4 regions of the Streptomyces vinaceus genome follow, and region 3 is predicted to be linked to each of the others. Evidence: riboswitches for the same ligand, from Rfam matches in the RefSeq annotation. Region 3 holds a riboswitch; each other region holds the start of a gene.
What was found. Region 3 has a riboswitch for cobalamin ahead of CP980_RS10115 (energy-coupling factor ABC transporter permease). Riboswitches for the same ligand answer to the same signal wherever they lie in the genome.
Positions count from the first base shown of each region.

Region 1: linked by a shared signal. The riboswitch ahead of CP980_RS01510 (prenyltransferase/squalene oxidase repeat-containing protein) and the one ahead of CP980_RS10115 (energy-coupling factor ABC transporter permease) in region 3 are both predicted to bind cobalamin.
Region 2: linked by a shared signal. The riboswitch ahead of CP980_RS32520 (CoA-acylating methylmalonate-semialdehyde dehydrogenase) and the one ahead of CP980_RS10115 (energy-coupling factor ABC transporter permease) in region 3 are both predicted to bind cobalamin.
Region 4: linked by a shared signal. The riboswitch ahead of CP980_RS25450 (cobalamin biosynthesis protein) and the one ahead of CP980_RS10115 (energy-coupling factor ABC transporter permease) in region 3 are both predicted to bind cobalamin.

Region 1 covers NZ_CP023692.1:326,036-328,224, forward strand. Annotated here, with positions in the region: gene CP980_RS01510 (prenyltransferase/squalene oxidase repeat-containing protein) at 1-1,048, opposite strand, end outside; cobalamin riboswitch at 1,164-1,291, opposite strand; gene CP980_RS01515 (prenyltransferase/squalene oxidase repeat-containing protein) at 1,623-2,189, shown strand, end outside.
Region 2 covers NZ_CP023692.1:7,212,614-7,214,802, forward strand. Annotated here, with positions in the region: gene CP980_RS32515 (cobalamin-binding protein) at 1-542, opposite strand, end outside; cobalamin riboswitch at 602-780, shown strand; gene CP980_RS32520 (CoA-acylating methylmalonate-semialdehyde dehydrogenase) at 1,012-2,189, shown strand, end outside.
Region 3 covers NZ_CP023692.1:2,332,104-2,334,292, forward strand. Annotated here, with positions in the region: gene CP980_RS10110 (SsgA family sporulation/cell division regulator) at 1-256, shown strand, start outside; cobalamin riboswitch at 520-714, shown strand; gene CP980_RS10115 (energy-coupling factor ABC transporter permease) at 744-1,436, shown strand; gene CP980_RS10120 (energy-coupling factor ABC transporter substrate-binding protein) at 1,442-1,801, shown strand; gene cbiQ (cobalt ECF transporter T component CbiQ) at 1,805-2,189, shown strand, end outside.
Region 4 covers NZ_CP023692.1:5,644,455-5,646,643, forward strand. Annotated here, with positions in the region: gene CP980_RS25445 (cobyric acid synthase) at 1-401, opposite strand, end outside; gene CP980_RS25450 (cobalamin biosynthesis protein) at 398-1,357, opposite strand; cobalamin riboswitch at 1,396-1,546, opposite strand; gene CP980_RS25455 (hypothetical protein) at 1,671-1,892, opposite strand; gene CP980_RS25460 (inorganic phosphate transporter) at 1,921-2,189, opposite strand, start outside.

The DNA.
Region 1 (2,189 bases), 2.0 Mb from region 3:
TGACAGGGACCGGCGGGGCCGCGGTGAATCCGCCGCCCGCGACGGCGCGCAGGGCGTCGATGGAGGCGTACGCGGACGGGGTGGTGTCGGTCGGCTTGTACTTGAAGCCGCCGGCCGGGTTGTACTGGTTGGCTATCAGGAAGTCGATCGGGGTCTTGCCCGCGACGGTGAGGAAGTCTCCGGTCTGTGGGTTGAAGCCACAGGCGTTGAGGCCCGCGACGCCCCAGCCGTTGGAGCTGGTGTTGACCCCGTACAGGGAGTTGAAGGCACCGGTCGCGGTGACGAGCTTGCTCTTCAGGAAGTTCTTCGCCTGGACGACGTCCGTGTCCGTGTTGGGGACGCCGGAGACGCAGAGGGCCGCCATGGCCGCGCCGGTCATGTCCACATCGCCCGCCGAGTTGAGGACGGTCGGGTTGCCCTCGGCCTTGTTGTAGGTCCAGCCGCCGTCGACGTGCTGGTTGGCGCGGATCCGGGTGACCATCGAGTCCGTGAGCGCCTGCGGAACGCGCGCGCCGCCGGCCTGGGTCTTGGCGCCGCCCAGCGAAAGCGCGGCGAATACGGTGCCGTTGAAGTTCCCGGAGGGGCCGAAGTAGCCCGCCTCCGCCGTCTGCCAGTACGCGTAGATGTTCGCGACCAGGTTGCGGGAGGCCGAGACGCGGGCCGGGTCGATGCCGGCGGCGTACGCGTTCAGCGCGCCGCGCTCGTAGTCGGTGACGACCGGGGAGGCCGACGGCCAGCCGGACGTGGAGAGCAGGTTGCGGTAGACGGACCGGGCGTTCTTCGTGGTGTCGCCACCGGGGTAGACGTCGACGACGGCCGTACCGGCGGCGGCGAAGGCGCTGAACGCCCACTCGTTGGACAGCCCGGAGCCGGCGTACGAACCGTCCGCCGCCTGCAGCGACTTGAGGTAGGCGACCCCATTGGTCTTGGACGCGGCGATCTGCGCGGGCGAGGAGGTCGCGAAGGCGGGCAGCGCGGTGAGGGCCAAGGCGCCGAGCGCGGCGGGCACCGCGAGCGCGAGGCGGCGGGAGGTACGGGGACGGGACATGGCCTGCTCCTGGAATCGGCGGACGCCGACCGCGTCCGGCACGCGCTCCGCCACCGCGCGGGGCGCACGGCGGGGCAAGCCGGAGGGCCGCCGTCCGGAACGCGTGGTACGGCTTCCTGTACTGCATCGCCGTATGGGCATTCGGGCTCGGAGACGGCCCCCGCCGTCCCACACCGCTGCGCGTCAGCTCCGGCTTCTCACCGGATTCCCCCATCTGGCAGCCCAGGACGCTACCTGAGTGATCAAGGCTCCGCCAGCCGCCGCGAGCCGCGCTGCCGGAGGGACGCTGGAGCGTTCGCCGGTGAGACGCATCCCACCTTGACGCTGTCTTTATCGGCGTGTTCCACTCCGACTGATAAGCACTCAGTTCCAGGGGAAGCCGGTCGGAATCCGGCGCTGACCCGCAACCGTAGGCCCGGCACCGCCGGGCGAGCCGGACTGCCTGGAGCCAGGTTTTGCAGCGAGAAACGCCGTCGCGGACTACGGCGTGGTTCGAACGGCTTCCCTTGCGCTCCTCGTGCGACCGAAGCCCTTTGCCACGCACACGTCCGCCCGGCCGACACGAGGGGCCGTGGTGGGGACCGCAGAGCTGGCAGAGCGACGCACGGGGAAAAAGAGGCTGGTGTCGCTGATATCGGCGGTACTGCTGGCCTTCGGCGCGAGCGTCTCCTTGGTCACCGGGAGCCCGTCCGCCGCGGCCGACCCCATCGAGGGCTGCACGGCCACGACCGGCGCGATCGTCGCCGTCGACTTCGGCCCGTTCGGGGGCAAGGTCGAGCGGGGCTGTGACACCACGCCCACCACGGGCTACGACCTGCTCCACGAGGCCGGTTTCACCACCGAGGGCACCGTCCACGACGGCCCGGCCTTCATCTGCCGCATCGGCAAGGGGTCCTTCAACTCCGGTACGCAATACCCCACCGCGGAGAAGGAACCCTGTGTCCTGACCCCGCAGGCCACCGCCTACTGGTCGTACTGGACCGCCTCGCCCGGCCAGCAGAACTGGACCTACAGCCCGCTCGGTGCGATGGCCCGCACCCCGGGGCCCGGCGACGTCGACGCCTGGGTGTTCGGCGGTACGGACGTCGGCGGCACCTCGGGCAAGCCCGCCTTCTCGCCCGCCGACGTCCGCGCGGGGGGC
Region 2 (2,189 bases), 4.9 Mb from region 3:
CAGAGCGGATCCAGCCATTCGATCGCCACGACCCGGGGGCGCGGCCGCCCCGAGGTGAGCCCGCGTACGGCGTCCAGCCGGTCGGCGAGTTCCGCCCGCCGGGCCCGCGCGTGATCCGGTACGCCGAGCAGCTCACCCACCGTGACCAGGCAGTCCAGCACGTCGCCGAGAGTGCGCGGCTCCAGGCTGAGCACACGGGGCCCGCCGTCCAGGACGCGCACGGCCCGGCTGACCCCCGCGTACGAGACGGCGCAGACGTCGCACAGGTCCTGGGTCAGGACCACCTCGGGGGCCAGGGCGCCGAGGGCGTCGGTGTCGAGCGTGTACAGCGAGGAGCCGCTGTGAGCGGCGCCGCCGACCGCGTCGGAGATCTCCCGGCTGGTCAGGGCGTCGGAGGAGAGCCCGGCGGACGTCACCACCGGTACCCCGGCCACGGCCTGCGGAGGCCAGTCGCACTCGTGCGTACGGCCCACCAGATCGGCGGCGAGGCCGAGTTCGGCCACGATGTCGGTGGCTGCCGGGAGCAGCGAGACGATGCGCATGCCTTGAGCGTAGATCGAGCCGCGGAGTGGGGGTGGACTTACTAGGACGTCCAACTATATGTTCGTGACAAGCCCGCGGTGCAGGGAAGCCGGTGTGAATCCGGCGCGGTCCCGCCACTGTGACTGGGGAGTGCGTTCTTCAGCAGGTCAGGCCACTGACGGAAACCATCCGTCGGGAAGGCCGGAGAACGCGCGTCGATCCGGGAGCCAGGATACCGGCCGTGGGGTGTTCCGTGTTGTCCACGAGGATGGAGCAGACACGCATGGCACCGGTACGTGACCACGGCCCTGGTGATCCGGCGGAGTACCCGAACGGCGAGGGCCTGTCCTCGCGTTCGTGACTCGACGAGGGCGCCCCCGGCCCTTTCCTGTCCCCGCGGCGAGCCCGCAGTGCGCACCCCGATCGGTGCCGGACTGCGGCAGCGCCGCGCCTTCCTCGGATCCTCACCTGACGAGAGAGCAGGCATCGATGGTCCGCGAGCTCACCCATTTCATCGGCGGAAAGCACACCACCGGCACCTCCGGTCTCTTCGCCGACGTGTACGACCCCAACACCGGCACCGTCCAGGCCCGGGTCCCCCTGGCGGGCCGCGCCGACACCGAGGCGGCGATCGCGTCCGCCGAGGAGGCCCAGGAGGAATGGGGCCGGTGGAACCCTCAGCGGCGCGCCCGCGTCCTGCTGCGCTTCCTCGAACTCATCGAGGGCGAACGCGAGTCGCTGGCCCGGCTGCTGTCCTGTGAGCACGGCAAGACCGTCGCCGACGCCCACGGTGACCTCCAACGCGGCCTGGAAGTAGTGGAGTTCGCCGCCGGGATCCCGCACCTCCTCAAGGGCGAGTTCACCGACAACGCCGGCACCGGCATCGACGTGCACTCGCTGCGCGCGCCGCTGGGCGTCGTGGCCGGGATCACCCCGTTCAACTTCCCCGCGATGATCCCGCTGTGGCAGGCCGCGCCCGCCCTGGCCTGCGGAAACGCCTTCATCCTGAAGCCCTCCGAGCGCGCCCCCTCCGTACCCCTGCGGCTGGCCGAACTGTTCCTGGAGGCCGGCCTGCCGCCCGGCGTGCTCAACGTCGTCAACGGCGGTAAGGAAGCCGTGGACACCCTGCTCGAAGATCCCCGGGTCCAGGCCCTCGGATTCGTCGGGTCGACCCCCGTCGCCGCGCACGTCTACGCCACCGCCGCCGCGCACGGCAAGCGCGCCCAGTGCTTCGGCGGCGCCAAGAACCACATGATCGTGATGCCGGACGCCGACCTCGACCAGGCGGTGGAGGCCCTGATCGGTGCCGGCTACGGCTCCGCGGGTGAGCGCTGCATGGCCATCGCCGTCGCCGTGCCCGTGGGCGAGGAGACCGCCGACGCCCTGGTGGCGAAGCTGAAGGAGCGCATCGCCGCCCTGCGCATCGGCACCTCCGACGACCCGGAAGCCGACTTCGGGCCGCTGGTCAGCCAGGACGCCCTCGACCGGGTCCGGCGCTATGTGGACATAGGCGTCGACGAGGGCGCAGAACTCGCCGTGGACGGCAGGGGTTTCACCCTCCCCGGGCACGAGACCGGGTACTTCGCCGGAGCCACCCTCTTCGACCGGGTGACCCCGCAGATGCGGATCTACCGCGAGGAGATCTTCGGCCCGGTGCTGTCCGTCGT
Region 3 (2,189 bases):
GTTCTCCCGGGACCTGCTGCTCGACGGGGAGACCTGCGTGACGGGCGAGGGCGACGTCCGGGTGTGGCCGCGCTGGCAGGGCGGGGAGCCGCGGGTCTTCCTCGCCTTCAGCAACGGCGCGCAGAGCTGCGTGGTGTCCGCCCGGGCGAAGGACGTGCGGGTGCTGTGCCGGCGGCTGGTCGCCCTGGTGCCGCGCGGCGAAGAGCGGCGGCACTACGACCTGGACGCCCAGCTGAGCACCCTGCTGCCCCGATAAATGACGTTTCCATAAGATCCGTTGAGTTGGGCCCGGTTTGGGTGCAACCATGAGCGTCCGGCCCGCGCCGCTCGTCGTGAACGCCCGCTGGGGCGAGCGCCGCCTTCGCCTCGACGCCGGCGGTCCGCTCCTCCACCCTGCACGCGCCCGAGCGGCTCGTGCTGGACGTCGCGCACCGCGACGAGTGCCGGTGAGACCGCGCCGAGCGCCCCGCGCCTGCCGGCGGGCGTTCGGGCCGGGTTGGTGCAGGTCCGTCCCTCCGACTAGGGTCAGCTGGCCTTGGTGTACGGGAAACCGGTGGGAAACCGGTGCGGCCCTCGCCACTGTGAACGGGAAGTCCGGCTCCACTCCTTAGGGAAGCCACTGGGCGGCGCGGGAGGTTCCGCACCGCCCGGGAAGGCGGGGTCAGGGCATCAGCACCCGTGAGCCAGGAGACCGGCCGGGGCGCGTTGTCCATCCACGAGGTGCTGGAGAGGTCTCCCCACTCATGCATATAGCCGAGGGGTTCCTGCCCCCTTTGCACGCGGTCGCCTGGGGCGCCGCGTCCGCTCCGTTCGTCGTCCACGGTGTCCGCGCCCTCTCCCGCGAGGTGAAGGCGAACCCGGAGAGCACGCTGCTGCTCGGGGCGTCCGGAGCGTTCACGTTCGTCCTGTCCGCCCTCAAGATCCCGTCCGTGACGGGCAGTTGTTCGCACCCCACCGGGACCGGGCTCGGAGCGATCCTGTTCCGGCCGCCCATCATGGCGGTGCTCGGCACGATCACCCTGCTCTTCCAGGCGCTGCTGCTGGCGCACGGCGGGCTGACCACCCTCGGCGCGAACGTGTTCTCGATGGCGATCGCCGGGCCGTGGGCCGGGTACGGGGTGTACCTGCTGCTGAAGCGCTTCGACGTGCCGCTGATGGTGACCGTATTCTTCGGCGCGTTCTTCGCCGACCTGGTGACCTACTGCGTGACGTCCGTGCAGCTGGCGCTGGCCTTCCCGGACCCCGGCACCGGGTTCCCGGGCGCGCTCGCGAAGTTCGGCGGCATCTTCGCGGTGACGCAGATCCCGCTCGCGGTGAGCGAGGGGCTGCTGACGGTTCTCGTGATGCGGCTGCTGATGCAGTCGAGCAAGTCGGACCTGGTCCGGCTGGGCGTCGCGAAGTTCACCGGTCGCAGCGAGCAGAAGGCGGCCGTGTGATGGGCATGAGCCGGAACGCGAAGATCAACGGCCTGCTGCTGCTCCTGGTGGCGGCGCTGGCCGTGCTGCCGATCGCGCTGGGGATGGGCGAGGGCAAGGAGGAGCCGTTCGCGGGCGCCGACGCGCAGGCGGAGTCGGCGATCACGGAGCTGAAGCCCGACTACGAGCCGTGGTTCTCGCCGCTGTACGAACCCCCGTCCGGGGAGGTCGAGTCGGCCCTGTTCGCCCTCCAGGCGGCCCTGGGCGCGGGTGTGCTCGCGTACTACTTCGGCGTCCGCAAGGGACGCCGCCAGGCGACCGCGGCGGCCGCGGCCCGGCCGGACGCCTCCGCGGACCGGCCCGACACCGCCGCCTCGGAGTCGTAGGCGGTGCTGCCGATCGACGTGGCGGCGCACGCGAGCCGGTGGCGGCGCCGGCATCCCCTGGAAAAGGCCCTGCTGGGGCTCGGCCTGACGGTCAGCGCCGTATGCCTGCCGCCCTGGCCCGGCGGTCCGCTGGTCGCCGCCGCCACGCTCGCCGTGCTGCTCGGCCCGGCCGGCGTGGCCGGGCGGCAGCTGTGGCGGGCCTTCCGGATCCCGCTGGGCTTCTGCTTCACCGGCGCGCTCCCACTGCTGGTGGCCGTCGGCGGCCCCGGCGGGTTCGTCTCGCTCGCGCCCGACGGCCCCCGGCACGCCGCCGAGCTGCTGCTGCGGACCTCGGCGGCCTCCCTCGGCGTGCTGCTCTTCGCCTTCACCACGCCCGTCTCGGACGTGC
Region 4 (2,189 bases), 3.3 Mb from region 3:
TCATACGTGCCCCGCAGCTGCTCCAGGCAGTCCGTGACGACGCCGAGCAACTGCTCCTGGCGCCCCCCGTGGTAGCCGCGCGCACTCATCTCGCCCACCGGCTTGCCCAGCAGCACCACCTGGCTGCTGCGGTCGCTGCCGGGCTTGAGCAGCACCGGGTTCATCAGCGCCGTCGGCTCCACGCGGGCCGCCTGCGCCTGCATCGCCTGCGCGCGCCCGATCTCGGCGCCCTCGCGCGTCACGAACGAGTTCAGCGACATGTTCTGCGCCTTGAACGGCGCCACCTTCACGCCCTGCCGGGCCAGCCAGCGGCAGATGCCCGCCGTGACCACGCTCTTGCCCGCGTCCGATGTGGTGCCGGCGACGAGAAGTCCCCCGCCGAGCTGCTTCGCGCCGCTCATCCGCGCCCCTTCCGTATGCCGTACGAGACCGCACAGCGCAGTGCCACGCACGCCCCCAGCGCCAGCCACGTCACCTGACGGGACAGCCGTACCGCGCGTTCGATGTCGGCGGCCTCCACCGGCCGCCCCTCCTCGCCGTTCAGCACGGCCCGGTGCTCGATGCGCCCGCCGTACGAAAGGGTCCCGCCCAGCCGCACCCCGAGCGCCCCGGCGAAGGAGGCCTCCACGGGCCCGGCGTTCGGGCTCGGGTGTGCGGCGGCGTCCGCGCGCCAGGCGCGTACGGCTCCCCGCCGGTCGGGCCCGGCCGCCGCGGCGGCCAGCGCGGTCAGCCGGGCGCCCGGCCAGCCCATGAGGTCGTCGAGCCGGGCCGAGGCCCAGCCGTAGCGCAGGTGGCGCGGGGACTTGTGGCCGACCATCGCGTCCAGGGTGTTCACGGCGCGGAACGCCAGCAGCCCCGGGACACCGGCCGCGGCGCCCCACACCAGGGCGCCGACCACCGCGTCGGAGGTGTTCTCGGCGACCGACTCCACGACGGCGCGGGCCATCTGCTGCCCGTCCAGGGCCTGCGGATCGCGCCCGCACAGGTGCGGCAGCCGCTCCCGGGCCACCTCGGCGTCCCCGGCGGCGAGCGCGCCGCCGATGGCGCGGGCCTCCCGGCCCAGCGAGGTGCCGCCGACGACGGCCCAGGTGGCCACCGCGGTCAGGGCGATACGGGTGGCCGCGGGCCGGGAGCGCACGGCGCGGGCGCCCAGCGCGCCGACGGCTGCCGCGCCCCCGGCGCATATGAGGGTGTGCAGAACGCCCCGTGCGCGGTCGTCGCGCCACAGGGCGCGCTCGACGGCGGTGGCGGCTCGTCCGAAGGCGGCCACGGGGTGCCCCCGGCGCGGATCACCGAGGATCCGGTCGCCGATCAGGCCCGCCGTGGCGCCGTACGCGAAGACGCGGTCGGCACGCATGGTGCAGGTATGTCCTCACTCAGGGTCCGCGCCCTGGTTCGACGTGTCCGGCGGTGGGAGTTCCTGGCTCCCGGGGCGCACGCGCCGCGTGCTCCCCGGTGACAGTGGCGGGACCGCGCCGGATTCGCACCGGACTTCCTCTCCATGCCGCCGTATTGGCTCGGGCAGTCCACCACGCACCGAGAAGGCCCGTCAACTCGCCGTTGACCTGCGGCGGTGCAGGTCAGGGAGGCGGGTCGCGGGCGCACGAAAGCTCCCCCCGGGAATCCCGGAGGGAGCTTCGGCACGCCGTGGACCGGTCGGTCGGACCGGGTCAGCTGACGATCAGGTAGATCCCGTACCCCACGGCCGCCGCGACGAGCGCGAAGCAGGCGTACGCGCCGCTGCGGGCGAGGGTGGCGGCGCCGCCCTGCTCGGTGGCGGTCTCGTGCTTGGAGAGGCCCACCAGACCCAGGGTGAACAGGGCCACGAGGGCGACGGTGGCGGAGAGGCTGACCCCGAAGACGGAGCCGAGTGCTGCCCAGTCGATCTTCATACTGCGGATTCCTCTGTCGTTCTCGGGGTCAGACCGCGGCGGCGGGGGCCGCCGGCGTGGTCGGTGCGGCCGCCGGGATGGTGGCCTTCAGCGCCTCGTCCGTGACCGCGGCGGTCGTACCGGCGGCGGCCTCGGCGGCCACCGTCGGCGGGACGGTGACGGCGGCCATGGCCGTGGTGACGACGCCCGGCTCCTCGGCCGCGGCCGGCTGCACCTCGTTGACGTTGCTGTGGTCGACGACCTGGCGGCGCGAGATGAGCCAGATGGCGACGCAGGAGGCGACCAGGAAGAGCGCGA